DNA from 4 places in the Bacillus sp. EB106-04-04-XG123 genome. Region 1 is predicted to be linked to each of the others. Evidence: riboswitches for the same ligand, from Rfam matches in the RefSeq annotation. Region 1 holds a riboswitch; each other region holds the start of a gene.
The links. A riboswitch is a leader RNA that binds a small molecule or an ion and turns the genes downstream of it on or off. The one in region 1 is predicted to bind S-adenosylmethionine.
Positions count from the first base shown of each region.

Region 2: another riboswitch for S-adenosylmethionine. It lies ahead of metK (methionine adenosyltransferase); the one in region 1 lies ahead of AC3WTB_RS09030 (sugar ABC transporter substrate-binding protein).
Region 3: another riboswitch for S-adenosylmethionine. It lies ahead of AC3WTB_RS03555 (methionine biosynthesis PLP-dependent protein); the one in region 1 lies ahead of AC3WTB_RS09030 (sugar ABC transporter substrate-binding protein).
Region 4: another riboswitch for S-adenosylmethionine. It lies ahead of AC3WTB_RS04300 (bifunctional homocysteine S-methyltransferase/methylenetetrahydrofolate reductase); the one in region 1 lies ahead of AC3WTB_RS09030 (sugar ABC transporter substrate-binding protein).

Region 1 is NZ_JBYTDZ010000002.1:703,315-710,876, reverse strand. It holds gene AC3WTB_RS09040 (branched-chain amino acid aminotransferase) at 1-682, opposite strand, end outside; gene AC3WTB_RS09035 (right-handed parallel beta-helix repeat-containing protein) at 1,051-2,478, shown strand; SAM riboswitch class I at 2,576-2,685, shown strand; gene AC3WTB_RS09030 (sugar ABC transporter substrate-binding protein) at 2,857-3,975, shown strand; gene AC3WTB_RS09025 (sugar ABC transporter ATP-binding protein) at 4,045-5,541, shown strand; gene AC3WTB_RS09020 (ABC transporter permease) at 5,538-6,551, shown strand; gene ywaC (GTP pyrophosphokinase YwaC) at 6,645-7,277, shown strand; gene AC3WTB_RS09010 (hypothetical protein) at 7,322-7,462, opposite strand; gene AC3WTB_RS09005 (Rap family tetratricopeptide repeat protein) at 7,482-7,562, opposite strand, start outside.
Region 2 is NZ_JBYTDZ010000005.1:29,012-36,573, forward strand. It holds gene AC3WTB_RS15135 (alpha/beta hydrolase family protein) at 1-88, shown strand, start outside; gene AC3WTB_RS15140 (DUF2584 domain-containing protein) at 128-370, shown strand; gene pckA (phosphoenolpyruvate carboxykinase (ATP)) at 413-1,999, opposite strand; SAM riboswitch class I at 2,226-2,360, shown strand; gene metK (methionine adenosyltransferase) at 2,556-3,758, shown strand; gene asnB (asparagine synthase (glutamine-hydrolyzing)) at 3,907-5,805, shown strand; gene AC3WTB_RS15160 (gamma carbonic anhydrase) at 5,948-6,463, opposite strand; gene AC3WTB_RS15165 (alpha/beta hydrolase) at 6,509-7,288, shown strand; gene AC3WTB_RS15170 (tetraprenyl-beta-curcumene synthase family protein) at 7,319-7,562, shown strand, end outside.
Region 3 is NZ_JBYTDZ010000001.1:686,863-694,424, reverse strand. It holds gene AC3WTB_RS03580 (UvrD-helicase domain-containing protein) at 1-705, opposite strand, end outside; gene AC3WTB_RS03575 (hypothetical protein) at 832-1,089, shown strand; gene AC3WTB_RS03570 (GNAT family N-acetyltransferase) at 1,172-1,606, opposite strand; gene AC3WTB_RS03565 (YjcG family protein) at 1,613-2,128, opposite strand; gene AC3WTB_RS03560 (alpha/beta hydrolase) at 2,181-2,921, opposite strand; SAM riboswitch class I at 3,143-3,264, shown strand; gene AC3WTB_RS03555 (methionine biosynthesis PLP-dependent protein) at 3,343-4,461, shown strand; gene metC (cystathionine beta-lyase) at 4,458-5,636, shown strand; tRNA gene AC3WTB_RS03545 (tRNA-Val) at 5,769-5,841, shown strand; gene AC3WTB_RS03540 (hypothetical protein) at 5,936-6,118, opposite strand; gene AC3WTB_RS03535 (acetyl-CoA carboxylase carboxyltransferase subunit alpha) at 6,162-7,106, opposite strand; gene AC3WTB_RS03530 (MarR family winged helix-turn-helix transcriptional regulator) at 7,139-7,562, opposite strand, start outside.
Region 4 is NZ_JBYTDZ010000001.1:804,797-812,358, forward strand. It holds gene AC3WTB_RS04275 (DegV family protein) at 1-774, shown strand, start outside; gene AC3WTB_RS04280 (methyl-accepting chemotaxis protein) at 822-2,471, opposite strand; gene AC3WTB_RS04285 (BMP family lipoprotein) at 2,468-3,445, opposite strand; gene AC3WTB_RS04290 (CvfB family protein) at 3,789-4,637, opposite strand; gene AC3WTB_RS04295 (YajQ family cyclic di-GMP-binding protein) at 4,875-5,366, shown strand; SAM riboswitch class I at 5,448-5,566, shown strand; gene AC3WTB_RS04300 (bifunctional homocysteine S-methyltransferase/methylenetetrahydrofolate reductase) at 5,645-7,486, shown strand; gene metH (methionine synthase) at 7,470-7,562, shown strand, end outside.

The DNA of each region.
Region 1 (7,562 bases):
TCTCGACCCCATCAAGCCAAAGAACTTGTGAAAATCCTTTCGTTTCAGCCACTTGCTGTGCTTTAAGGCTTGAGGCATAGTTTCCAGCTGTTTTGGCATTTCCTGTTCCACCCTTAACGGCACGGACAAACTCATTTTCAACGGCAATTTTGACCGGATGAATGCCTTCTTTATAGTATGATCCCACTGGAGATAAGATAATGATCAGCTTATACGTGCTAGACGGTGCAACGCCTAAATACGGCTCAGTGGAAATAATGAATGGACGAATATACAAGGAAGTGCCCTCTGCATCAGGTACCCAATCCTTATCAATGCGAATGAGTTCATTTAAGCCCTCTAATACTGTTTCTGAATCAATTTGCGGAATACACAGGCGGTCATTGGATCTGTTTAAGCGTTCCATGTTCTTTTCTGGACGGAATAAGAGAATTTTTTGATCCTCAGAAACATAAGCCTTTAATCCTTCAAAAACAGATTGACCATAATGGTAGACCATCGAAGCTGGGTCCATTGGAATAGCCTGATAAGGAATAATTCTTGGATCATACCAGCCTTTATCAATTGAATAATCCATCACAAACATGTGATCTGTGAAGATTTTTCCGAATTCAAGTTGATCAGATTGAGGTTTTGGTTTTTTTGTTGAACTAAGTTCAACGCGGATGGGTTGTTTTGGCATTGTAAATCTCCTTGCTGTTTGATTATTTGAAAATTCTAATAATATGAAATAATTATGATTCTATTCTATACCTTCACAAAATATTAGCAATAGGTTTTCTGGAATTCAGACAAGAAAAATCTGTTAAAGCGCTTTCCTTCTCTCTGCTGTCAGTTTGGCTCATGTCCCCCCTTTTTAAAAAAGAAATAAAATCCAAATACGTTATTAACTGATTAATCTGACAATTTAAAAACGAATGGTTTTCCTGTAAGATATTCTTTCAACCATACACCTTTTGACTAGTACATTGCAAGGGACATTGTCATATTTTAATCCTCTTTTTTTTAACCGATAAAGGAAGAAGAGAAGGGAAAGGAGCAAACAACAAGATGAAACGAGTGATACCAAGCATTTTACTCATTGTATTCATGTCCATGATCAGCTTTGGCTGTCAAGCGATGACAGAGGAAGCTGGTGCTAAGCAAAGCACAGCTTATTACGTAGCGGTAAACGGAAACGACAAAAACCCGGGAACAAAGCAAAAACCTTTCCGCACGCTGAAAAAAGCAGCAAGTATGGCGAAGGCTGGGACAACCATTTACATGAGAGGCGGTACATACAAAGAGAAATTGATTGTCCGTTATTCCGGAACAAAGAAAGCACCCGTTGTCTTTCAAGCTTACGGAAAAGAAAAACCTGTGATTAGTGGGGCATCCCTTAAAGGAAATCAAGCCGATGGCGGTCTTGTCACGGTCGATCAAAAGAGCTACATCACCCTCAAAGGCCTCACTGTAGGACATCTTAAGACGAATAAAGAAGATTTAACACCAGTTGGTATTTTCATCAAAGGAAGCGGTAAAGGCGTAAAACTGCTCAATAACCGAGTGTATGACATTCAGACGAAACATGAAAATGGAAATGCACATGGAATTGCTGTCTATGGGACAAAAGCTCCTGCAGCAATAGAAGACATTGAAATCAAAGGAAATACCGTTGAAAAATTAAAACTGGGCTTCAGTGAAGCGCTTGTGCTAAATGGAAACGTCAAAAAGTTCCGTGTGACACATAACACGGTCCGGCACACTGATAATATTGGCATTGATTTAATTGGTTTCGAGAACGTAGCACCCTCTAAAAAGTATGATCAAGTTAGAAATGGAGTCGTCTCTAGAAACAAGGTATATGAGATTACGAGTGCAGGGAACCCAGCCTATGGAAGCGACATCTCCGCTGGCGGAATTTATGTTGATGGCGGAAAAGACATTGTGATCGATCATAACATCTCACATAACAATGACCTGGGGATTGAAGTCACAAGCGAACATAAAGGAAAAATGGCAGATCGCATCCGCATCGAACACAATCAAGTATATTTAAACCGTTATACAGGCATATCTATTGGCGGCTATGATACGAAGCGTGGCGGTACAACCAATACGACGATTTCACATAATATTTTGTACAAAAATGACACAGCCGGCTTAGAAGGCGGCCAATTGCTAATGCAGTATCAAGCAGTGAACAATCGAATCACGAATAATATCATGACGGCTAGCGCCTCGCATTACTTAGTCGTGAATCTTTATCAAGTGAACCAAAAGAATACCTTCCAGAAGAACGTTTATGATGATCGCAAAGGTGCGAAAGCATCACAGTGGATTTGGCGCGGGAAATGGATGGAAGGCTACAAAACCTATCTCTCTAATAGCGGTCAAGATAAAGGATCAGCCCATCTCAACCCACAATTTGTGAATGAGAAAAAATATGATTTCCGTCTGAAGAAATCATCACCTGCTAAGAAAATTATCGGAAGCTGATGATATTTTAGAAATTTTCAAAAAAGTCATTGACATTGATGTGACATCACATTAAAGTAAAGAAGACATTTCAACGAAAACAAATTTCATAACGGATCTCTTATCAAGAGAGGCAGAGGGACTGGCCCTATGACGCCCAGCAACCGTTTCTATTGTAGAAATTGGTGCTAATTCCTGCAAAGCTGTTACAGCTTTGACAGATAAGAGAGGAAGACTTCCCGATACATGTTTCATGCAACGGTGATCAAGCCTCTCTTTCCAAGAGAGGCTTTTTTTCGTCTCTTTTTCGAATCAAATGCCTGTTTGACAGGCGTATTTCCACTTTTTTACCTAGTTTTCCGATGTGAAAAATTTAAAACAACTTGAGGAGGAACAGCAATGAAGCGTAAGCATTTTACATCATTTCTTGTCTTATTAACGGCATTAACCGTCCTATTATCTGGCTGCGGCACTGGATCAAGTGCAGGCTCAAAGGCAAATGCAAACGAAAAAGTCTCTTTTGACAATGTACCGAAGCGATTTGCAAAGGGACAGGGGGCAAAAATTAAAGTGATCCGCAAAATTGGAGGAGACGATCATACAGCTCAATTTTTAGCTGGAACGAAGGCAGAAGGTGAAGCACTCGGCTTTACGGTAGATGTCTACACCGCAAATGGTGATACAGCAAAATTCCATGATGCCATCTCTCAGGCGCTGGAGGAAAATTATGATGGCTTTATCATCTCTCACGGGGACGACGAGGCGACAGTCGCTGATGTGAAAAAGATCACAGCGAAAGGCATTCCAGTTGTAGCATTTGATTCAAATCCTAAGCTAAAGGACATCAAAGGAGTCACAGTGACGTCTCAAGATGACGAACAATTAGCGAAAAAATCATTAGACGCGCTCGTTTCTGATTTTAAAGGAAAAGCAAATATTGCGTACCTATGGGTAGATGGATTCCCGCCAATGGTGAGACGAAATAAGGTCTATCAAGAAACGCTCAAACAACATTCAGGGATCAAGGAGCTTGACCGCTTTGGTGTAGCCTCTTCTGATACGTCTGTTCAAACGCAAAATGCAGTAGCAGCCATGCTGAATAAGTATCCAAAGGGCAAACTGGACGCTATTTTTGCCACATGGGATGCCTTTGCCATTGGGGCAGCAAGAGCGTTAAAGGAAGCAGGAAGAACAGAAGTGAAGATTTATGGGATTGATGTGTCAAATGCTGATCTTCAAGAAATGACAGCGAAGGACAGTCCATGGAAGTACACAGCAGCGGTTGATCCGAAGCTCATCGGCGCAGTCGACGTGAGGATTCTTGCGAAGAAAATAGCTGGTGAGAAAACACCATCTTCCTATGACCTTGAGGCCTCTCTCATCTCGCAAAAGCAGCTTCAACAAGCAGGAAAAGCCATTAACATGGTCAATCTTGCAGACGAAGTGAAGGGATTCGGTTCATCGACTGCTTTTGAGGAAGATTGGATGAAGACCTTGAAGAAGCATTATACAAAATAAGCGACGTGCACTCTCTTTCCATAGAGGGTGTTTCGTTTTTCAGATGATATCAAGAGAAGGAGGACACCTATGACAGCGCCGCTTGTTCGTATGAAAAATATTTCAATTGAATTCCCAGGGGTCAAAGCTTTAGATCAAGTGAATTTCACATTAAAAAAAGGGACGGTCCATGCGCTAATTGGAGCGAATGGTGCTGGGAAGTCCACGTTAATGAAAGTTCTTTCTGGCGCTCATTCCCACTTCGACGGAACCATCCACATCAATGGCCAGGCGGCAACCATTCAAACCCCAAAGGATGCATCCTCATATGGTGTGCAGACGGTCCATCAAGAAGTGGATACGGCTCTTGTTCCCTACTTAAGTGTTGGTGAGAATATGATGATGCATGAGATTGAGAAAAAAACATTTGTCAGTTGGAAAGAGCTGCATCGCAAGGCGGCTCAGCTATTAAAAGAAATGGACATCGACATCTCCACAAAACGACTTGTCAGCGATCTGACCCTTGCTGAAAAACAGATGGTGCTCATTGCTAAGGCCGTTTCCATTCAATGCAGCATTTTAATCTTAGATGAACCAACAGCTCCGCTTAGTCATGCAGAAACAAGCAAATTATTCTCCATGATTGATCGGCTGAAACAGCATGGGACAGGGATCGTGTTTATCTCCCATCGCATGCCCGAAATTTTCACCATCTGTGATGAACTGACAGTGATGCGAAATGGAACGGATGTTGCAGCCCACCTTGTCAAAGACACAAATCCGCAGCAAGTCATTGAAGAAATGCTAGGTGCGCCATTAGAGGAACAATTCCCGTCTCGCAAACCTTTGAAAGATGCACCTATTGTGCTTGAAGTGAAAGAGCTAAACGATCAAAACAAATTAAACAACATTCACTTTTATGTCAAAAAAGGAGAAATTCTCGGGATCGCAGGACTTGTCGGTGCTGGAAAAACAGAATTGTGCAAAGCCCTTTTCGGTGCCTCAGAAAAAAAGACGGGGACTGTGCAGCTGCATGGTCAAACCATTCACATCACATCGCCTCATCAAGCTGTGAGAGCTGGAATAGCCCTTGTGCCTGAAGAGCGGAGAAAAGAAGGGGTTCTGACCGAAGAGAGCGTGGGGTGGAACTTAACGGCTGCAAGTCTTCATTCATTTTCACGGATATTCAGCTTCTTACATCGTTCGAAGGAAAAGCAGGGTGCAGGCGACATCGTCAAACGACTTGGTGTCAAAACGCCGTCTCTTGAAGCAAAGGTGAAGCACCTATCTGGTGGAAATCAGCAAAAGGTTGCCATCGGAAAATGGCTGCTTGCTGAGGCAGATGTGTATCTCTTTGATGAACCAACTAAAGGTGTAGACGTTGGAGCGAAAAAAGATATTTTCACTTTGATCGCAGAGCTTGCCGCCCGCGGAAAATCTGTCATTTATGCGTCGAGTGAGCTGTCAGAGATTGCAGGTATCGCTGACCGAGTATACGTGTTATATGATGGCAGCATTGCCCGGGAAATGACTGCACCGACGACTGAAGAGGAGCTTTTATATCATTCAACAGGAGGACAATCATGAGCGAACAACAAATTCCAGCCCCTGTGCAGCAAATCAAAAAACAGCGGCCATCCTTTCATCTGTTTGATTTCTTTTATCGATATGGGACGATTTTAACCATTGTCGTGTTAATTGTGGTATTTGCGGCAGCGAATCCAGCGTTTTTGCAATCGGGAAATATCATCAATATTTTACGGTCTATCTCAATTGTGACCATCATTGCGGTGGGCTTAACCATCTCATTGGCAGTAAACGGTTTTGATTTATCAGTTGGATCAGTCGCTACGCTGTCAAATGCCATTGTCATTTCGATGTTCGTATGGTTCTCGCAAAACCCACTGATTGCAATCCTTTCTGCACTAGCGGCTTCTATCATTGTTGGATTGTTAAATGCATGGATGATCGTCAAAATGAAAATTCCAGATATGCTCATGACATTAGCCATGATGTTTATCATTCAAGGGCTGGCTCAAACGTATACGAAAGGGGCGACCATTTCTGAAAATATGGTGCTGCCCGATGGCACGTTTTCAACGGGAACGATCCCTGCCTTTTTCAGCAAAATCGGACAGGTGCCATATATCATTCTCATTATGGCTGCCATTGTTCTATTTGCGCATGTTTTCATGACCTACACAAAGCATGGCAGATTCATGTACATCATCGGTGGGAATAAGGAAGCGGCTCGATTGTCTGGCATTCATGTGAACAAATACAAAATTGCGGCCTATCTGCTTTCTGCGTTATTTGCAGCGATCGGAGGTATCGTGCTGGCATCAAGAGTGATGACAGCAGAAATTAATGCTGGTGCACCATATTTAATGGATGGAGTAGCGGCTGCTTTTATCGGCTTTTCCGTCATGGGAGCAGGTAAGCCAAACGCATTTGGTACTTTTATCGGGGCTGTACTCATCGGAATCTTACAAAATGGGCTTGTGATGATGTCTGTCCCTTATTATGCAATGGATATTGTGAAAGGTTCTGTGCTTGCCCTTGCACTGGCGCTGACATATTACAAACAAAGAGGCTAACTGCGTATTTTTTAAAACCATTCGAGTCCTCTCTCCGTCTAGTAAACGGAAAGCGGTACAGCTGCCGTTTCCCAAAAGGAGATGACAAAGAAAATGAATATGTCAGCAACTCATGTTGAAGATTTGAAAAATGTCATGGAAGACTGGAAAAATGAACTATTAGTATATAAATTTGCATTAGATGAAATGGATACAAAGTTTTCGATTATCAGTCAGGAGTATAATTTAATCCATGGACATAACCCTATAGAGCATACAAAATCACGGATCAAATCCTTTGAAAGCATTGTGAATAAACTAGCAAGAAAAGGATGCGATATCACGACACAATGTGCCAAGGAGCATATCCATGATATCGCAGGTGTCCGCATCATCTGTTCTTTTATTCAAGATATCTATAACATTATGGATGTATTGAGGCAAAGAGAGGATTTAAAGATCCTTGAAGTGAAGGACTACATTCAACATCCGAAACCAAATGGCTACAGAAGCCTTCACTTAATTGTTGAGATTCCTGTCTACTTAACGAATCGTGTGGAGTATGTGAAGGTTGAGATTCAGGTACGGACCATAGCGATGGATTTTTGGGCGAGTCTAGAGCATAAAATCTATTATAAACTGCAAAACGATGTTCCTCATCAGCTGACCGATGAACTGAAGGAAGCCGCAGATATTGCCCATTACTTAGATGAAAAAATGCAAAATATCAAACGAGAAATTGATTAACACATAAAAAAGCAGCTGTTTTGATCACAGCTGCTTTTTTCATATTAAGGGTTGGTTCCACGATCCCTCTTTTGAATGATATCTTGAGATTGTGCAGGTTTGCTGTCTTTTTGAACGGAAGCACCAATAGAAACACCTGTTATCAAGAGGGTAAAAATCGCACTTGTGATAAGCCATTTCTTCATCATACATCACTCCATATTCTTAACAAGTTTTTAAGGACAACGCCTTGTTTCTAAAATAAGAGGATTCTTCATGAAGTCCAAGATCCATTAAGTAAGCAGC
Region 2 (7,562 bases), on a different contig from region 1:
CTATTTCCCGCCGCAGCATAATCGAGAAATTGTGAGAAGGCTGACCACATGGATGCACAGCCGAAAAAGCGGAAATGTGTTAAAATAAGCAGTATAACGAAATATAGAAAGTAGGGGGATTTTCATTATGGGAATGCCTGTTGAATTTAATACAATGATTGTCACAAAGGGAAAAGAGACAAGAATTGAAGAAAATGTATTTGAACTCATGAAGGATGGATACCGCATTTATCCGTTAAATATTCCACTTGAGGTGCGCAAAACGAAAGACGGAGAAAAAACAGGGACAGCACATGTTGAAAAACTAGAGCTGACAGACAATGTCACGAAGGTGACGTACCGCCTTGTGTCATTGCATTCAACAAACTAAAAAAAGCTGAGGGATTGAATCTCCTCAGCTTTTTTCATTTGGTTATACGAGTGGTCCGCCTTTGGCTTCAATGTCACTTGCCGCGTGGCTGAATTTTTGGAAGTTCTTTTTAAATTCATTGGCAAGGAAGTGTGCTTTTTCTTGATAAGCCTTTTGGTCATCCCATGTTTTTGCAGGTTGAAGCACTTCATCTGGTACACCAGGAATATGAAGCGGGATGTGTAAGCCAAAGATGTCATCAGTGATCATTTCAGCATTATCAAGGTCACCTTCGATTGCTGCCTGAACCATTGCTCTTGTATGAGCGAGATTCATTCGTTTGCCTGTGCCATAGCCTCCGCCAGTCCAGCCTGTATTCACAAGGAATACTTTAGCACCGTGCTCATCAATCTTTTTGCCGAGCATTTCAGCATAGACGTGAGCTGGAAGCGGGAGGAATGGTGAACCGAAGCACGTAGAGAATGTCGTTTCTGGTGATGTGACACCGCGCTCAGTTCCCGCTAATTTACTTGTGTACCCACTCAAGAAATGGTACATTGCCTGTTCTTTTGTTAAACGGCTGATTGGAGGTAAGACGCCAAACGCATCAGCTGTTAAGAAAACAATGGCAGATGGATGTCCTGCGATACTTGGTTTCACGATGTTATCAATCATTTCGATTGGGTAAGCAGCGCGTGTATTTTCAGTAAAGAATGTATCATCATAATCCGCTTCACGTGTTTCTTCATCAAGCACAACGTTCTCAAGAACTGATCCGAAGCTGATCGCTTTGTAGATCTGTGGTTCTTTTTCTTCACTTAAGTTCACACATTTCGCATAGCATCCGCCCTCGATATTAAAGACCCCTGTGCCAGACCAGCCGTGTTCATCGTCTCCGATCAGCTTGCGGCTTGCGCTTGCAGAAAGCGTCGTTTTCCCAGTACCTGAAAGTCCAAAGAATAAGGCTACATCGCCTTCTTGACCTACGTTTGCTGAGCAGTGCATAGATAAAATATCTTGCTCAGGAAGCAGGTAGTTCATCACAGAGAAAATGGACTTTTTCATTTCTCCTGCATATTCTGTTCCACCGATAAGAATCGTGCGTTTTTCAAAAGAAACGATGATAAACGTTTCAGAGTTTGTGCCATCTGTTGCAGGATCCGCTTTGAAGTGCGGTGCAGATAAGATGGTGAAAGGTTTTTCGTTTGAAGAAGGTGTTGACCCGTCAGGTCTGATAAATAGCTGCTTGGCAAAAAGATTGTGCCATGCGAATTCGTTTACAACTGTAATCGGCATACGATATCTTTCATCAGCGCCTGCAAACCCTTCAAAGACGAATAGTTCATCACGTTCTTTTAAGTATGACACAACCTTTGTATATAAACGGTCAAATGCTTCTTTGGAGATCGGCTGGTTGACTTGACCCCAATCGATTTTATGCTCAGAGCTTTCTTCTTTGACGATAAATTTATCTTTAGGCGAACGTCCTGTGTAGGCTCCAGTTGTCGCGCGGACAGCTCCTGTTGATGTTAAAACGCCTTCATTACGTGCCAAAATCTTTTCAACAAGTTTCGGAACAGATAAATTTTGGTGCGTATTTTCTAATGAGAGCAATGACTGCAAATCTTCTTTTAAATCCACTGAGTTCATAAAAAAACCCTTCCTTTACCGTTGAATTTGTTTGTTTCGATTAGTATAACACATTAATAATAATAGTCTATACTATTTAAAAATTTTTGTGTGTGTTTTTTCATTTCTGCTATGAAAATATGCTTTTTGGTGATGCTAATGATGAGGAGAAAAAAGAGGGAGATAATTCTTATGAAGCATTGACATGACGCAAGGGTTTAAGATAAGATATCTTATTGAACGGATACTCTTATCCCGAGTTGGTGGAGGGACAGGCCCGATGAAGCCCAGCAACCGGTTTCTTATGAAAAAGGCATGAACATGCTGAGAAACCAAGGTGCTAACCTGATGCAAGGTACAAGAACACCTTGAGCGATAAGAGTGAAAGGCATGCGATCTCAGACCCTTTCCTCGCAATGAAGGAAATGGTTTTTTTATTTTTGGGATATCATATGAACAAATTGCCAATAACATCTCTAATATAAACGTTATTAAATATAAGAGGGAACGAGTTCCGTATCATATTGGAGGCCTCATCTTGGGATGATGTGGTCTTGTACAGGAGGAAATAGCCATTATGAGTCAAAATCGTCGTTTATTTACTTCAGAATCAGTGACAGAAGGACATCCGGATAAAATCTGTGATCAAATTTCAGACAGCATTTTGGATGAAATTTTAAAGAAAGATCCAAATGCACGTGTTGCCTGTGAAACTTCTGTTACAACCGGTCTCGTATTAGTAAGCGGTGAAATTACAACGTCTACTTATGTCGATATTCCAAAGACGGTGCGTGACACAATTAAGGAAATTGGCTACACACGTGCGAAATATGGTTTTGATGCGGAAACATGTGCGGTCCTTACATCAATTGATGAACAGTCTGCTGATATTGCGCAAGGTGTAGACAAAGCGCTTGAAGCACGTGAAGGAACAATGACTGAAGAAGAAATTGATGCGATTGGTGCAGGTGACCAAGGATTGATGTTTGGTTTTGCCAACAACGAAACCGAAGAGCTCATGCCGCTGCCGATTTCCCTAGCGCATAAATTATCTCGCCGTTTAACAGAAATACGCAAGAATGAAACACTTGCATACCTTCGTCCAGACGGAAAAACACAAGTGACAGTTGAATATGATGAGCAAAACAAACCAGTTCGTATTGATACAGTGGTTATTTCTACGCAGCATGCACCAGAAGTGACGCTTGAACAAATTCAAAGTGACTTAAAAGAGCATGTCATCAGCCCTGTCGTTCCAAGTGAACTGATTGATGAACAGACAAAATACTTTATTAACCCAACTGGCCGTTTCGTGATTGGTGGACCTCAAGGGGATGCTGGTTTAACTGGACGTAAAATCATCGTTGATACGTATGGCGGATATGCTCGTCATGGCGGCGGTGCTTTCTCAGGTAAGGATGCAACGAAGGTTGACCGTTCTGCGGCATATGCTGCTCGTTACGTAGCGAAAAACATCGTAGCTGCCGGCCTTGCAGATTCTTGTGAAGTACAGCTTGCTTATGCAATTGGTGTTGCACAGCCTGTATCGATTTCAATTGATACATTCGGAACAGGAAAAGCTTCTGAAGAAAAATTAATTGAAGTGGTTCGTGCAAACTTTGATCTTCGTCCAGCGGGCATTATTAAAATGCTTGACCTGCGCCGTCCGATCTACAAACAAACAGCTGCATACGGACATTTCGGCCGTCACGACTTAGATCTTCCGTGGGAAAAAACGGATAAAGCCGAAACACTTCGTAAAGAAGCATTGGGACAATAACAACATAGAAAACCGCTTATTTTAAGCGGTTTTCCTTTTGATTAAAAAAAAATCTGTAAAAAGCGAAAAAATGTGAAACAAAATCGGACAAAATACTGTCTAATTATAGGTCTACTTTTAAGAAATAACATAACGTGGAGGCAATAATATGTGTGGGTTTGTTGGTGTATTTAATCACCGTCCATTGTCCGAAACTACTGAACAGGAAGAGCTAATTAAACAAATGAATCGTCTCATCGTTCATCGCGGTCCGGATGATGAGGGTTACTTTCATGATGAGCATGTAGGATTTGGATTTAGACGTTTAAGTATTATAGATGTTGAGCACGGAAAGCAGCCGCTTTCTTATGAAGATGAAAAGTACTGGATTATTTTCAACGGAGAAATTTATAACTATGTGGAGCTGAAGGAAGAGCTTGTGAAAAAAGGCTATTCATTCAGCACAGATTCAGATACGGAAGTACTTCTTGCCACATACCGTCATTATAAAGAAGAAGCGGCTTCAAAGCTTCGCGGCATGTTTGCATTTTTAATTTGGGATAAAGAAGCGCAATTATTATATGGCGCAAGAGATCCTTTTGGCATCAAACCGCTTTATTTTACACAAATGGATGAGCAAGTGTACTTTGCGTCTGAACGCAAAAGCTTGATGGCAGTGAACGAGAACATTTTGTTTGATGAGACATCCTTACAGCAATACATGTCATTTCAGTTCGTACCTGAGCCAAATACACTTGATCAAAAGGTGCACAAAGTTGAGCCTGGTCATCAGTTTACTTTACGCCCAGGACAGGAGATTGAATTTAAGACTTACTGGAAAGTTCAATTCAAGCCTGAACAAACACAAGAACAAAAGCTGATTGAAGAAGTCCGCGATGCAATCTATGATTCTGTGAAAATTCACATGAGAAGTGATGTTCCTGTTGGTTCATTCCTATCAGGTGGTATCGATTCTTCTTTCATCGTATCTGTCGCAAAGGAATTTCATCCTGAGCTGAAGACGTTTTCTGTTGGTTTCCAGCAGGATGGCTTTAGTGAAGTTGATGTGGCGAAGGAAACGGCTGATAAGCTGGGCTTACAAAACTTCAGCGCTGTGATTTCTCCTGAGGAATATATGAATGAGCTTCCGAAAATTGTTTGGCATTTAGATGATCCTTTAGCTGATCCGGCGGCGATTCCATTGTACTTCGTGGCAAAGGAAGCGAAGAAACAAGTGACGGTTGTTCTTTCTGGTGAGGGAGCAGACGAGCTGTTTGGTGGATATAATATTTACCGTGAGCCGCTTTCTCTTAAACCATTTGAATCTGTTCCATCTATGCTGAAAAAGCTTCTTCTTCGTCTGGCGCGCTTAATGCCAGAAGGAATGAAAGGAAAAAGCTTTATCGTCCGCGGCTGTACACCATTAGAGGAGCGTTATATCGGTAATGCGAAAATCTTTGAAGAGCCAGTAAAGAAAAATCTCTTAAAGCAGTATGATCCGAACATTACATATCGTGATGTGACGAAGACATACTTCGAGGAAAGTGCAGGCTACAGTGATATTAACAAAATGCAATATGTTGATATTCATACGTGGATGCGCGGTGACATCTTACTGAAAGCAGATAAGATGACAATGGCGAATTCCCTTGAGCTTCGTGTTCCATTCCTTGATAAGGTCGTATTTGAAGCGGCTTCTAAAATTCCAGAAGAGCTGAAAACAAAAGATGGCACAACGAAATATTTATTGCGTAAAGCAGCAGAAGGCATTGTGCCTGATCACGTGTTAAACCGCAAGAAGCTGGGCTTCCCTGTTCCAATTCGTCATTGGCTGAAAAATGAGATGAACGCTTGGGCGAAAGACATCATTAAAAACAGTCAAACGGACGAATATATTAACAAAGCGTATGTGCTTGATTTATTAAATGAACATTGTGCTGGTAAGGCAGATCATAGCCGTAAGATTTGGACCGTTCTGATCTTTATGATTTGGCACAGCATTTATGTGGAGCGCAGTATTGATCCAGAGCAATTGAATCATCAACCAAAAGAAGTCATCTTCAGTTAATGAAAAAAGGTTTTCAGCTTTGTGCTGAAAACCTTTTTTGTCATGATAGAAAGCGGTGGAAAAGGGTAAAATAACAAGCGGTTCATAGTTATTGCTTAATATCCTGAAAAAAACATGATAAAGTGAAGATACACGTATGATGTTAACGAGATAAAAGGGAACGATAGTATTGTCCTTTTTCTACATATTCTCTGCGGATTCGGTCCATGTCTTGAATATCTTCATCTGTTAAGAGCCGAACGACTTTGGCTGGACGGCCAAAAGCGAGTGATCCTTTTGGGATGACCTTTCCTTGAGGGACAAGACTTCCTGCACCGATAAAGGCGCCTTCGCCGATCTCCGCACCATCGAGAATGATGGACCCCATGCCAATGAGGGCATTTTTTCGAATGATTGAGCTATGTAATGTGACTTGGTGTCCAATGGTAGCACCATCTTCAATAAGAAGTGTTTTTCCAGGACTTTGATGCAGGCACGATAAATCTTGAATGTTGACGTTCTTTCCAATTCTCACAGGTGCGACATCGCCTCTGATGACAGTTTGGAACCACACGCTCGAATATTCTCCAATTGAGACATCACCGGTAATGGTGGCGTTATCTGCGACAAAGACCGATTCATGAATCTCAGGTGTAAACTGATGATATGGATAAATCACTTTTTCGACTTCCTTTCTTAATACAACATTTGTGAGGTGTTTACTTTGTGGACTTGGCATGCTGAAAGACCAGTTGGTACAATTGTGATAGTACATGGTGCGAGTGAATATCACGGCCGATATAAATGGTTAATTGAAATGTGGCGGAATGCAGGATATCACGTCGTCATGGGTGACTTGCCTGGGCAAGGCACATCGACACGTGCGCGAGGCCACATTCGTTCGTTTCAAGAATACATTGATACAGTCGATGAATGGATCGAACATGCGAAATCATTCAGGCTTCCTACATTTTTACTTGGACACAGTATGGGTGGACTCATTTCAATTGAGTGGATGAAGCAGTATACCCATACGAAGTTGAATGGCCTTATTTTATCATCACCTTGTTTAGGTCTGCAATTTAAACCGAAGAAGCTGATGGATTTTGCGTCAAAAGGTCTAAATGTGCTGGCACCGTCTTTTAAAGTGGAGTCAGGGCTGTCGATTGAACTAGCGACACGAAATCAAGCGGTCATTGAGGCAGACTCAAATGATTCTCTTTACGTGACAAAGGTGTCGGTTCGCTGGTATCGAGAGCTGATCAAAAATATCGATGCGGCGATGCAGCCGACGAATGTCTTTAAATCGATCCCGCTCCTTTTAATGCAGGCGGGTGATGATAAGATCGTCGATAAAACGAGGGTAATCAAATGGTTCAATGGCATAGAATCAACCAATAAATCATACCGTGAATGGGAAGAGCTGTACCACGAAATTTTTAATGAACCGGAAAGAGAAGATGTGTTTAAGGCGGCAAGAGCCTTTACAGATCAATATATTTGATTGCGAGCTTTAAGTTGGGGGTGGAGTGATTTGTCAGTACCAGAGCGTCCTTTTGCACTGATGACAAAGGTGTATAAAGATATTTTTCCGCTTGTTCATCAGGAGCTGAAAAAGTGGCGGGCTCATGCAGAAATGATTGAAAATGAAGAACTGAGAACGCAGGCACTAGCGAGCATATCTAGTAAAACGTTTCACTGTGAAGGCGGAGGTATTTTATCTCTTCTAGCAGGTGAAGAGAAAGAAACGTGTATTGAATTCATCGTGGCATATCAAA
Region 3 (7,562 bases), on a different contig from region 1:
ATCGTGAAGCAGCATTTTATAAAAAAGACTGTGGAAGGTGCCTGTCACCACTTGGCTGGCTTGTGAAGGATGAAGTTGGTATTGCTTGCGCAGTCTTTCTTTCATCTCACTGCTCGCTTTTGTAGTAAAAGTTACGAGTAAAATATGGTGAGCAGGAATATGATGATGGGACATGAGATAAGCCGCTCTAGCCGTCAGGACTCTTGTTTTTCCGCTGCCGGCACCAGCCAGCACAAGCATCGGACCATCTAAATGTGTGACAGCTTGAAGCTGCGGTGTGCTAAAGGTGATATGCGGGAAGAGGTCGATCGTATGAACTTGTTCATTTTCTTCTAAATGTAAGGCGTCGCTAAATTGAATCGACTTTGGTTCCTGCCAGTCATATGATTCGCTAGTTTGCGAGATGATCTGTTTGCCGGTTGGAAAACGGAAGCCGCCAAGTTCTTTATAGGAAGCCTTTTCCTCCTGTTCAGCCGTTTGATTATGATCTGCTTGTTCTTCAGCTTGTTCACAAATCTCTTGCTGAGACATGTGCTGATGAATAAAGGCAGGTTCATCATGTATATTTAATCTAAAAAAGACCGGTTGTCCGCAATATGGGCAGAATAATTGTCCTTTTTTTCCCTCGTCATGGAGGAATTGATAATGTTCTCTCGAATACGTATGTAATGAGATCGTTCGATCATGTCGTCGTGCGCATTTCAAAGCTAGTCCTCCAATAGTCAATCAATCTTAAAATGAAACACATCTAATCATATCAAATGAGGCGTGTTTCAAACAGTCATAATTAGGGAATAGTAGAGTAAGAGAGAAGCAAAGGAGGCGTTCTTGATGGGATATATAGCCCCGATTCAGCCGGATCTGTATTTTCAATATATCAATCGTCCAGCTCCTCAGGATAAAGAAGACTACGCGAAAGTAACAAAGGTTACTCGCACCTTTCATGACAAGATTTACAGAGAGCTGGAGAAAAAAGAGGACTTAGTGACAGAAGCGGAAACGAAAGTACAGCAAAAAAAGCGGGAACGCTTTGTACGAGATATGTTTATGGAGGAAGGAAAAGGCGTTCATATCAATACGTATATATAAATGATTGCGCTTTCTTCCATTGGCGAACGATAATGAAAAAGAAAAAGCCAGGGCATTTTGAATGCTCTGGCTTTTCTTTTGGTCAAACAGACAGTGTTTTTGTCATTTTGACATGGGTGATTCCCGCTTCTTCAAACGGTTCAGAAACCGCTTTGTAGCCTTTCTTTTCGTAGAAAGGAAGCGCATGGACTTGGGCATGCATCACCGCTTCTTTTGCTCCATTAGCAATTGCTTCTGTTTCTAGCGCCTCTAATAGCTTGAGGCCAAGGCCGAAGGAGCGCGCCTCTTTTAACACACAAATTCTTTCTAGCTTTGCCTTTGATCCCTCAATGATCCGCAGTCTAGCGGCCGCCTGAGGCTTTTTGTCATCATTGTAAATGACAAAATGGGTGGCTTTGTCCTCTAGTTCATCTATTTCGATCTCTACTGGAACTTCTTGTTCTTTGACGAATACTTCTTTTCGAACGTAATATGCATCTTCTCGTTGTGTTTGTTCTGTTGCGATGACTGTTTTCAAATGTCTTTAACCCTCTTCTCCTAAAATAAATGTTTCATAGACGGTCCAAGATCCGTTTTCTAATTGATATAAAAGGTGGAAGCGATCCACTGTTTCTTCATGGTCAATCTTTCTCAGCTTTAATGTACCAAGTACGTCTGAATGCTCATCATCTGATAGTTTTTGAGCCACTGTGACATGCGGAACAAAGGCATATTCAGGTGTACCAGCCAGTGGCTCTGCGTACAATCTTTCATTGAGCGCCATGATGTCCTCGTTCGGTTCTACTTTCATATAAATGACGTTGTTTACAGGAGCGAATGAACTGAATTTTTTAATACGTAACGTAATAGGAGAAGCATTTTTTGCATAATCTCTTAACGTTGAGACGACCTCAGCCGCTTCTAGATCCGTTAATTCAAAAGGTGTTCTTAATGTTAAATGAGGCGGTATGAGTGCATAGTTCGGATCATAACGCTTCCGGTAAGAGTTCGCAATATCTTGCAATTTTTTTGATGGAAATATAACAACTCCGTATTTCATCATGTTCCCTCCTGAATAAGAAAGTATTTATTATTATTTATTATAACAAAATTCAGTTGATTAACGAATATGGGAGCATTCTTTTTAACGAAGGCGCAATGAGCGGCTGCCAATACGTCCATTTATGATCCCCTTCGAATGTCTCAAATAAATAATCCGCTCCAGATTGTTCAAGAAGGGCCTTTAAATCATCATTCGGCTGAACAAAATCAAGCACCTGGCCATCTGTTGTTTTCACAGCGGTTTCCTCCAGCCCAATTTGATGGATAATCGCATAATGAGAAAGGGCTGTCGACTGTTTGACGGCTTCTAGAACCGACTCGTCAACATAAGGGGACTGCAAAATCAGCCCGCCAAATAAAGAAGGATAATCAATGGCTGTCATGAGGGAAATCGTCGCACCCAGTGAATCACCAATAAACGTACGTCCTGATCCAATTTGATAGGTTGGATAGTGTTCATCAATATAAGGAACCAGTTCATTAGCTAAAAAGCGTTTATACGCTTCAAACTGTGTGCCGTCTGGATGATACGTGTTCCGTCTTTCCGTAACATTTTCATAAGGGACACCAATGATAATCGAGCGTTCCATTTCTTTGTTCTGCATCAATTCTTCTGCCTGTCTGCCTATTTTGCCTAGGCGGAAATAATCATGACCATCCTGGGCAATGATGACATGATATGTATAAAGGGGGGAGTAATTGACTGGCAAATAGATCAAAATGGTCATGTCCGCCCCAAGTTCTTTTGACTGTAAGGTTTCTTCTTGAATGATTCCTGTTTTCTTCACCATAATCCATTCCTCCAGCTAACCAAATTCATCATAAAGTGAAACGTTTCCATTCATTGTAACACGAAAAACAGCGTTGTTCCTATATGCTAACATGCAATCAAACCGTATAACATCGATTCTGTTATAAAATACAGAAAATTTTAATTAATCATGACATTTCCCCTTGAAAAATGAGATTTAATGGGTTACAGTATTAAGAATTAGAACAGACAGACAACACATTCTTATCGTGAGAGGTGGAGGGACTGGCCCTTTGAAACCTCAGCAACCGGTATGCATCACTTCATGTGATGTACCAAGGTGCTAAATCCAGCAAGCAGCTTTTTTGCTTGGAAGATAAGAGGAAGCGATTAAACCCCTTCTTCTTATGAAGAAGGGGTTTTCTGTTTTGAAATCAGATTTTTACTTAGGATGGTGTCAAATGACAGAACATGTGGAAACGAAATTAGCGCAGATTGGAAACCGTAGCGAAGAGGTGACTGGCACTGTCAGTCCTCCCGTTTACCTTTCGACAGCATACAGACATAGAGGTATAGGGGAATCTACAGGATTTGATTATATTCGAACGAAAAACCCAACAAGACAGCTCGTAGAGGATGCAATTGCTTCACTCGAAGAAGGGACGGCCGGTTTTGCCTTCAGTTCGGGAATGGCTGCGATTCAAACGATCATGGCTCTATTTGAAAGCGGAGATGAACTCATCGTCTCATCAGACCTATATGGCGGTACATACCGTTTGTTTGAAAACGAATGGAAAAAGTACGGCTTACGTTTTCTTTATGATGATTTTGCAGATGAAGACTGTTTACGCTCTAAAATTACGCCAAACACAAAAGCGGTCTTTATTGAAACACCGACAAACCCATTGATGCAGGAAGCAGATATTCAAAAAATAGCGAAGATTGCAAAAGAGCATGGCGCTTTGGTGATTGTCGATAACACCTTTTACACACCAGTCTTGCAAAAGCCAATTACGCTTGGAGCAGACATTGTCATTCATAGCGCAACCAAATATTTAGGCGGACATAATGATGTTCTTGCAGGGCTTGTGGTGACAAAAGGAGAGCAGCTGTCTGAAGAAATGTTCCAGCATCAAAACGCGATTGGAGCGGTTCTATCACCATTTGACTCATGGCTTTTAATGAGAGGAATGAAAACACTGGCTCTTAGAATGCGCCAGCACGAGGCAAATGCGAAGGAGCTGGCACAGTTTTTAGAAAAGCAGCCAGAAATTCAAGATGTCCTTTATCCAGGAAAGGGAGGCATGCTGTCATTCCGAGTAGCTAAAGAGGACTGGGTCAATCCATTTTTAAAGCAGCTAAAAACGATTTGTTTTGCTGAAAGCCTTGGCGGAGTCGAAAGCTTCATTACGTATCCTGCAACGCAAACACACATGGATATCCCAGAAGAGATTCGCATTGCAAACGGTGTATGTAACAAGCTGCTCCGTTTCTCTGTTGGCATCGAGCATGTAGATGACCTGAAAGCAGACCTGAAACAGGCACTATCACAAGTTAAAGAGGAGGTACACGTCAAATGACCACACACGATTGGACACTCGAAACACAACTCGTTCATAATGCGTTTAAAACAGACCGTTCAACAGGTGCAGTCAGTGTACCGATTCAGCATGCATCCACCTTTCATCAAAGCAGCTTCGATGAATTTGGCCAATATGACTACTCGAGATCGGGGACTCCGACACGTCAAGCATTAGAGGATACGATTGCGGCGCTGGAAGGAGGAACGAGAGGGCTTGCCTTTGCATCAGGCATGGCAGCCATTTCAACTGCTTTTCTTCTATTATCTAAGGGAGATCACGTGCTTGTCACAAGAGATGTGTATGGCGGGACTTTCCGAATGATCACTCAAGTTCTGTCGAGATTTGGAATTGAGCATACCTTTGTGGATATGACGGATTTGAATGAAGTCAAAAGAGGTATTCAATCGAATACAAAGGTCATTTACATGGAAACACCGTCAAATCCAACACTAGGTATTACAGATATTGAAGGTGTCGTACAGCTTGCGAAAGAGCATGACTGTTTGACTTTCTTAGATAATACGTTTTTAACGCCTGCCCTTCAGCGTCCGCTGGACCTTGGTGTGGATGTTGTTCTGCATAGTGCAACGAAATTTTTAAGCGGCCACAGTGATGTGCTGTCAGGCTTAGCTGTGGTGAAAGATGAGAAGCTGGGAGACGAACTCTATTCACTGCAAAACTCCTTCGGTGCGGTCCTTGGTGTGCAGGATTGCTGGCTCGTGTTAAGAGGGTTAAAAACCCTTCAAGTCAGATTAGAAAAAGCTAGTCAAACGGCCTTCGAGCTAGCTTCATTTCTTAAAGAACATCCTGCGGTCAAAAAAGTATACTATCCAGGCTTAGATGATCACCCGGGTGCAGATATTCAGCGAAAGCAAGCGAGCGGAGCAGGGGCTGTTCTCTCATTTGAACTAGAAAACCAAGCGGCAGTCAAAGAATTAGTGGATGCCGTCACATTACCTGTATTCGCCGTCAGCCTCGGCGCCGTCGAATCCATTCTGTCGTATCCAGCCAAAATGTCACATGCGGCTATGCCAAAAGAAGAAAGAGAAAAAAGAGGGATTACAGATGGGCTGCTTCGTTTAAGTGTAGGTGTCGAAAACGGAGAAGACCTCAAACGTGACTTCAAACAAGCACTCGATCAACTAAAGCCTGTTCTTGTGAACCAATCATAAAGAAGGAGAGAAAAAAGCCGGCACAGCCGCCGGCTTTTTGACCTTTTTTAAACAAAACCATTGACGCTTTATTATTATGGTTATATAATAGAGACTGTCAGTAACAGAAAGCCCAGAACTGATACATAACCCGATTCCGTAGCTCAGCTGGGAGAGCGCTACCTTGACAGGGTAGAGGTCGCTGGTTCGAGCCCAGTCGGAATCATCGTTGAAACCCTTGCTTAGCAAGGGTTTTTTGTTTTTCTGACAGCGAATATTTGTTCTGTTTATTTTGATTGGGGACGAATTGGGGACGAACTTTATCCGCCAGATTGTTTCTCAATATTTTTAGGATCAAAATGATTAAAGTGTTCTGCAGTGTTAAATTCTAATTTATTTGTGACATGACCATAAATATCTGACGTTGTTTTAGCACTAGCATGTCCGGCTCTTTTCTGAATAGCATTTATGCTCTCACCTGCCTCTATAAGGAGAGCGACCATTTTGCAAGAATCCTCCGAAATGTAATACGGACTTTAAATATTTTCATTTATAATTCTCTATTTGTCTATACTTTTCATATCGCTGTTGTATAAGCTCTTCTGAGGATAATGGTATCAATTTTTTTAGAGATGATTCGATGACAGATTCAATCATTTGTGCCTGTGATTTGATATCATTTTGTGCTCCACCTTTCATTTCAGGAATGATTTCATCAATAATTCCTAAATGTTTTAAATCTTTTGCTGAAATTTTCATATGTTCAGCAGCTTCTGGAGCATACTTAGCGTCCTTCCATAGGATAGATGCTGCTCCTTCTGGCGAAATTACTGAGTACCATGAATACTCTAACATATGGATATGGTTACCGACACTAATGCCAAGAGCTCCACCACTTGATGCCTCTCCAATTACAATACAAACAATTGGCACTTTAAGTGTAGCCATTTCCAATAGATTTCGAGCTATCGCTTCAGAAATTCCACGTTCTTCAGACCCTTTCCCTGGATAGGCGCCTATTGTATCAATAAATGTAATAATAGGGCGATTAAATTTATCAGCTTGTTTCATCAGTCTTAGCGCTTTTCTATATCCTTCTGGATGTGACATTCCAAAATTTCTTTCTATATTTTCCTTTGTACTTCTACCTCTTTGATGACCTATAACCGTAACGGGCATTCCTTTAAATTTTGCAATACCACCTATCATTGCTTTATCATCACCATATAATCGATCACCATGAAGTTCGAAAAAATTTGTAAACAATAAAGGTATATAATCCAATGTCGTGGGCCGGTTACGTAGCCTTGCAATTTGAACTCGTTGAAAAGCTGTAAGATTAGAATAAACTTCATCTTGCATTTTATTTAAACGTTTTTCTAATAAATGAATTTCTGACGATAAATCTACATTATTTTCTTTCATCATTTTCTTTAATTCATCAAATTTCTCTTTTAGTTCAATAATAGGACGTTCAAAATCCAAACTCATTTTATCCTCCAAAGGTTATGATTTACCTCACTCTAATCAAAAGACTTAGAAATAGAATCATTAAATAATTCAAAACCATCCACAACTATTTTTTGTTCTGATTCTGATAAATTATTAAGGATACGTTGATAAAATGTAAGGGATTGTTCTCTTAAGCGATTAACAGTAATGTGCCCTTTTTCTGTGAGGTGCAGAAAAAGTTCTCTTCTATTTTTTTCATTTACTTCACGATAAACAAGCCCCATTTTTACTAACTTATCTACCAACCTACTTACAGTTGAAGTCTCTAATCTAAGTTTATTGGATAGTTGCCAAACAGTTAGTTTTTCCATCTCTAGTTCCTCTAACGCCATCATTTGAGAAGTTGGTAGAGGTTTTTCAAATGGTCCATTCGGCAAATTTTGAGATTCGAAAACCCCAGTTAATATAATCATTTTCTTAATATCTGTTCTTAGT
Region 4 (7,562 bases), on a different contig from region 1:
CCGCTCCGCGTGTTGCTTGGCGAGCAGGAATTTGAGGATTTGATCACCATTGAACCAAAACAAGTATTTGATGCGATGAGACAAGGAGCCAGTCCAAAAACGTCACAGGCTTCACCAAACCGAATCAAGGAAGCCTTTGTCTCTGCCGCTCAAACCCATACATCTGCCATCTATGTCGCTTTTTCATCAGAGCTTTCAGGTACATATCAGACAGCTATGATGATGGCAAATGAAGTGAAGGAAGAATATCCTGATTTTGATTTACGAATCATTGATTCTAAATGCGCTTCACTCGGCTATGGGCTTGCTGTCAAACACGCTCAGTCACTTGCCATTGACGGAAATACAATACAAGAAATTGAAACGTCTGTAAAGCATTTTTGTGAATCTTTACAACATATTTTTACTGTAGACGATTTAACGTATTTAGCAAGAGGCGGAAGAATCAGTAAAGCGTCCGCATTTGTGGGCGGTTTGTTAAGCATTAAACCCATTTTACATGTCGAAGATGGAAAACTCATCCCGCTAGAAAAAATCCGCGGACGTAAAAAGCTGCTGAAACGCATTATCGAACTAATGAAAGAACGCGGAACGGATTGGCCTAATCAAACGGTGGGCATTAGTCATGGTGATGATCCTGCACTTGCAGAAGACATGAAACAACTGATTGAAGACGAATTTCATCCTAAAGAAATTGATATTCATATCATCGGCGCCGCTGTTGGGTCGCATTCAGGACCTAGCACGCTTGCGATCTTTTTTACAGGCAAATGATCATAAAAAGCACCCTTCCCTGACACAACACGGGAAGGGTGTTTTTCTTATGAAAGTTTAAATCGCTGGACGGTTTCATTTAACCTTGCCGTCATACTCATCAATTCTTCGACCTGTTTGTTCATCTGATGGAACGATTGCAGCTGTTCATTGGCTGAGGCAGAAATTTCTTCGCTGCCAGCTGCTGTTTCTTCTACTACTGCACTAATATTTTCAATCGAGTGCAGTACTTGTCCGCCAAGTTCTGTTGATTGGATAATTTGGTCATTTAAGACCGCCATTTCTTGTTTAATATGCTGCGCTTTTGTTTCTATATCTTCAAAGGAGTGTGAGGTTTTGTCCATCGCATCCTGCTGCTGAAGTGAAAGCTTGACCCCTTCTTGAACCGTTTGACTAATGGATTGAATCCCTCTTTCAATATGACTGACCATGTCAAAAATTTGTCTTGTTGCATTAGACGATTCATCGGCAAGCTTGCGAATTTCATCTGCTACAACGGCAAAGCCTTTTCCAGCTTCGCCTGCTCTTGCCGCTTCAATGGCTGCGTTTAAGGAAAGTAAGTTTGTTTGGTCCGCAATGTCAGAAACCGTTTTGGCCATGGCTGAGATTCCGCTGGCGTATTGCGTGAATTCTCCTGCTGATTCTTCGATTTGTCTCGTGGCATGTGTATTTTTTTCAATCGCTGATTTTGTTTCTGTTAACGTGTGCTTTCCGCTTTCTACGGCTTCGATGGCATCCTCTGTACTGCGGATGACCGTTTGTGATCGTTCGGAATTTTTACGTCCATGCTGGTCCATTTTCTCAATCAAGCTGACGCCATGCTGGAGATCTTCTGAAATCGCTTGTGACCCATTGGCCATTTCGTCTGTTGAGACAGATACTTGATTGGCAGATTCCATCATCTTTTTATTTTCATCATTCAGGTGGATCGAGAATGTCTCTACTCGGCTTGAGACATGGCTGATTTCTTTAATCAAACTAATCAACTGATCTGTCATTTGATTAAAGGATTCATTCAAGCCTCCGATTTCATCCTTACGCTGAATATCCGTCCGCTCCACAGCAAGATTTCCTTCTGCGATCTGCTTTGCTCTGTAGGATATTGATTTGATAGGTGTCACGATGGATCGCGTTAGTCCAATATTCAAAAAGACGGCAATGACAATCAGTGTGAGGGCTGAGACGAGTGCACTTGTAATAATCCATTGAACATTGTCTGCTGCATCCTCTAGATTTTGTTTATACGCTTCTTCTGCTCTTTTATTCATCGTATGCACATCATTTAAAACGCCATCAATTCTTGCTGCCACACGTCTTGCATCCGAGGCGTTTTTTTCGCCAATGGCATTGTTGGCTTCTTTGGTCCATGTGTCATATTTTGAATTTAACCTTGTTAATGCCTCTTTGTTCAAATTTCCTGCATGCTTGTTTAACGTTTGCAGCTGTTTTTTTGCTGTAGAAATATCGTTTTGAACGATCTCTAGCTGTTCATCTGAAAGTGTCATCGAATAATTGGTCATCGCTTGCTCGACACTTTCAAAACTTGCCTTCGTTTTTTGTACGTTTAATAAGGTTTGGACATCTGCTTCATTTGATGATTGGATCTTTGTCATGCTGACAATGATAAAGGCGATAACGCCAACTGCTAAAAGAAGTGAGATAAGTGAGTTGAGTAAAATTTTGACGCGTAAACTCATGATGCGCCCCCCTCTTCTTTTAGAAGCGTCTGCTTCAGACCATTTAATTTTTTGGTCAGTGTCTCAGCATTTTTCAAGATCCGGATTTTTGCCATATCGATTCCATCATTGCTTAAGTCATAGACAACATGTCCGCTTTTAATTTGATTGTTCTTGACGACCTGTTCGCTGAATTGATAAACCACTTCATCGACTTTTTTCACCATAGATGAAATGACCGCTTTTTCCGCAGTATAATACTGATCGCTGTCAACACCAATGGCATATTTGCCTTGCGATTGCGCTTCTTTTAATACACCAACACCTGAATAACCGGCTGCAGCATATAAAACGTCTGCTTTCTTTTTGATCATATCTTTGGCTATTTTACCGCCCTTGCCTGCATCACTAAATGTACCGGCATAGGTAGATAAGATTTTGATTTTGGGATTGACTGATTTGGCGCCTTTTTGAAACCCTTTTTCAAAACGATGAATGACGTCTGCATCAACACCGCCAACAAATCCAATGACATCGCTTTTTGTTGTCATCGCAGCAAGTGCACCTGCTAAATAGCTGCCTTCCTCTTCTTTAAACGTCACAGAAGTCACATTTTTCAGCTCAGATACGGCATCAATCAGAAGGAACTGCTTCTTCGGATATTTTTTCGCGACTTTTTCTAGGTCTTCTTGCATACTAAAACCTACACCGATAATGAGATCATTACCATCTTTTACGAGTTCTGTCAGCCCTTTTTCATATGTATCAGTTTCTGCAATTTCTCTATAATCAAATTCAATGCCAAGCTCATCACGTGCTTTTTCTAATCCTTTAAATGATGAATCGTTAAATGATTGATCACCAAGACCATCATCTGTGAGCATAACGCCAATATGCTTCGCAGTTGATTTTGGCGCCCCCTCCTGTTGATTACCGCATGCGGCGAGCACCATAAGCATAGCTGCCATCAGAAGCAATGAAATCTTCACTTTCATCCAAAAACACACTCCTTTTATCATCCTTACTCCTTTTTTATCGGATTTGAGGGGCGTTGTTTCAATGATATAGTGAAGGTTTTCATGACTTTTTTCATAGAAAAAATCCATTATTTAAGACAAAAATAAAAAAGTGAGCAAATGCTCACTTTTAGATCATTGACAAAGGGCTAAAATGAACTTTATTTTAGAACTTTGTCTTCTTTTCAGCGTGACCTGAAAACCTTTGCAGCCCTAGGAAGGACGAGTACCGGAGCGGAGCGAATTTGACATTCGTGAGCACCGGCACGCAGGACTGACACCGAATGCGAGGGTTTGTCTGCACGCTGAAGTGAGCAAATGCTCACTTTTTCTCGTATGTCCAGCCTTCTTTTTGATAAACGAGATCATTTTTCATCAGATGACCTAGTGCTCGTTTAAAGGCTGCTTTGCTCATTTGAAATCTTTCGCGGATATCCTCTGGATCACTTTTGTCTCCGTAAGGCATGGCGCCGTTTCTTGTTCTCATATAGGTTAAAATTTCTTCTGCATCGACAGATAATGCATCCTGTTTTCTAGGAAGCAGAGAAACGTTCACGGTTCCATCCTCTTTCACTGCAATAACTCGTCCCGTAACGGTCGATCCTAGTCTTGGCTCTTCTTTTCGTTCCGTGCGGTGAATAAACCCTCGCACGCCTGTATCTGTCAGCATAAAAGAACCTGTCGCAATTAAACGATAGATTGTTCCAGTAATTTCTTTGTTCATTAAGGTTTCTGGTGCCTCAGTAAACAATTCACTGATCACGTCTTCTGTGGCTGGTTTTGCGAACATTCTGCCGTAACTTGTGACTTTCAGCATACAGTAGAGTTTGTCTCCTTTTTTCGGCCATGCTTCCTCAAATGGCGGGAGGTGTTCTGTTGCTACAAGTGCATCCTTTGACAGTCCAACATCGACAAATGCGCCCATGTCTTCTACCACGTCTACAACTTCTACCCAGCCGTATGTATGTGCGTTAATTGTAGGGATTTTCATTGTGGCAGCTAGTCTTTCTTCATGATCTACATATAAATAGACCTCTACTTCATCTCGGTCATCAAGATCCTCTGTCATTTCACTGCGGTGCAGGAGGACCGAATCTTCACCATCTGTCAAAAAGTAGCCGTATTCCATTTCGTTCTCTATTTGCAAGGTCAGTTGCTCACCTGGTCTCATGTTCTCTTCCTTCCTATCTGCCCATAAAAGAGCGTTCGTTCATCTTTTGATTCACTTTATTCTACTATACTTCTCCCCGCATGAACATCTCTAGTTCTGTTAGCTAAAGTGGACAAACTGAACACGATTTATACCGCAGCCGGCTGAACTCTTTGCCTCATCTCTTCGATAAAGTTTCTTCTTCGCCTATTGGCATGATAAAATAGACGCAATATCAATACTTGGAGGTCATGTGTGATGGCAAAAGAAAGCTCATTTGACATTGTATCGAAAGTCGAACTGCCTGAGGTGCAAAACGCTGTTCAAGCAGCGCTGAAAGAAATTAAAAACCGTTATGATTTTAAAGGAAGTAAAAGTGACATTTCTCTCGAAAAAGAAGAACTTGTTCTCATTTCTGATGATGACTTCAAGCTTGAGCAGCTAAAAGATGTACTTGTGACAAAGCTTATCAAACGAAATGTACCAACTAAAAATATCGATTACGGAAAAACCGAGCATGCTCTTGGCGGTACAGTACGCCAGCGTGCGAAGCTGATCAGCGGGATTGATCAAGACAACGCTAAAAAGATCAACGCACTCATCAAGCAGTCTGGCATCAAAGTGAAATCACAATTTCAGGATGACCAAGTGCGTGTGACAGGGAAAAATAAAGATGATTTACAAGAGGTGATTTCTCTTATGCGTAAGGCTGATTTGCCGATCGATGTCCAATTTATAAATTTTCGATAAATTTCAAATTTTCCATTGATTATTTTTGCATTTTTCGTTACAGTTGATGGAAGTTCAATTCATTGACATGTTCATATTGCTTTCTTATCAAGAGAGGCAGAGGGACTGGCCCTGTGAAGCCTCAGCAACCGGTGTAGTAGAAATATATTTTCTATGACCAAGGTGCTAAATCCAGCAAGCAACTGCTTGGAAGATAAGGAGAAGAATTACGATACAGCCAAAAAGTCTTCTTCTTATCAGAAGGCTTTTTTTGTTACATAGAAATAAGGAGGAATACAATGGGCCTATTACAAGACTTACAAAATCGCGTACTGATAGCTGATGGAGCGATGGGAACACTTTTATACTCTTACGGCATTGACCGCTGTTTTGAAGAATTAAATTTATCGAAAGAGGATGAAGTGAAACGCGTACACGAAGCATATGTGCAGGCAGGCGCTGACATCATCCAAACGAACACATACGGTGCGAATTATATTAAACTATCCCGCTACGGCTTAGAGGAAGAAACGAAACGCATCAATACAAAAGCGGTACAAATTGCAAAAGCAGCCGCTGGCTCTGCCTATGTTCTCGGAACAATTGGCGGCATTCGAACGTTTAACAAAAATGCCTACTCTATAGAAGAAATCAAACGAAGCTTTAGAGAGCAGCTGTACATCCTATTAAATGAAGAGCCTGACGGATTATTGCTTGAAACGTATTATGACATAGAAGAAGCGAAGGCTGTTCTCCAAATTGCTCGCAAAGAAACGACTCTCCCGATTGTCATGAATGTCTCTATGCATGAACAAGGCGTTTTGCAGGATGGTACCCCGCTGAAGGATGGTTTATCTGAGTTATCATCTCTTGGTGCAGATGTCGTCGGCATCAACTGCAGGCTGGGCCCTTATCACATGATTCAGGCACTCGAAGGTGTTCCACTTTTAGAAAATTCGCATTTATCAGTCTATCCTAACAGCAGTCTCCCCTCTCTTGAAGAAGGCAGACTCGTCTATGATACAGATAACGATTATTTCCGAAAAAGTGCACTTGAATTTAGAAATCAGGGTGCACGCATTATCGGCGGCTGCTGTGGAACAACACCTCAGCATATTAGCGCAATGGCTGAAGCGGTCAAAGGTTTAGCACCGATCACTGAAAAAGAAGTGAAAGTGTTAAAAGAAGAAATCATTTCCATCCAAGATCAGCGCACTGAACCAGGTCTTGATGAGCTGGCTGTGAAAAAACGATCGATTATCGTAGAGCTCGATCCACCGAAGAAGCTGAACTTCGAAAGATTTCTCGTCGCTGCAAATGAATTAAAGAATGCTGGCATTGATGCGTTAACGTTAGCCGATAATTCTCTTGCAACTCCGCGCATTAGCAATGTCGCTTGCGGCGCATTATTAAAGCAGCAGCTTGATATGCGTTCTCTTGTTCATATCACATGCCGCGACCGTAATTTGATTGGGCTACAATCCCATTTAATGGGGCTCGACACTCTTGGATTAACCGATATTTTAGCGATCACAGGCGATCCATCTAAAATTGGAGACTTCCCAGGTGCAACATCTGTGTATGATTTAACCTCCTTTGATTTGATTCGTCTCATCAAGCAATTTAATGAAGGCCTTTCTTTCTCAGGAAAGCCTCTTGGCAAAAAGACCAATTTTTCAGTGGCTGGCGCGTTTAACCCAAATGTGCGTCATATAGATAAAGCGGTCAAACGTCTTGAGAAAAAAATCGAATACGGCGCTGATTATTTTATTTCACAGCCTGTTTATTCTGAAGAACAGCTTGTGAAAATTCATGAGGAAAGCCGCCACTTGGATAAACCTATTTACATCGGCATTATGCCGTTAACAAGCAGCCGAAATGCAGAGTTTATTCATCACGAAATTCCCGGCATCAAATTATCTGATTCTATTCGTGACATTATGGCTAAGGCTGGCGAGGATAAAGAAAAGCAGCGAGCAGAAGGTTTAGCGATTGCCCGCTCTTTATTAGATACAGCCTGCGAATTGTTTAATGGCATTTATTTAATTACTCCTTTCCTTCGATCAGATTTAACAGCAGAACTGACCACCTACATCCATCAGAAAGAAAAGGAGTCTAACATCCATGTCAACTATCACTGAACAGCTCAAAAAACGCATCCTCGTCCTTGATGGTGCAATGGGCACAATGATTCAAAACGCCAACCTGACAGCAGAG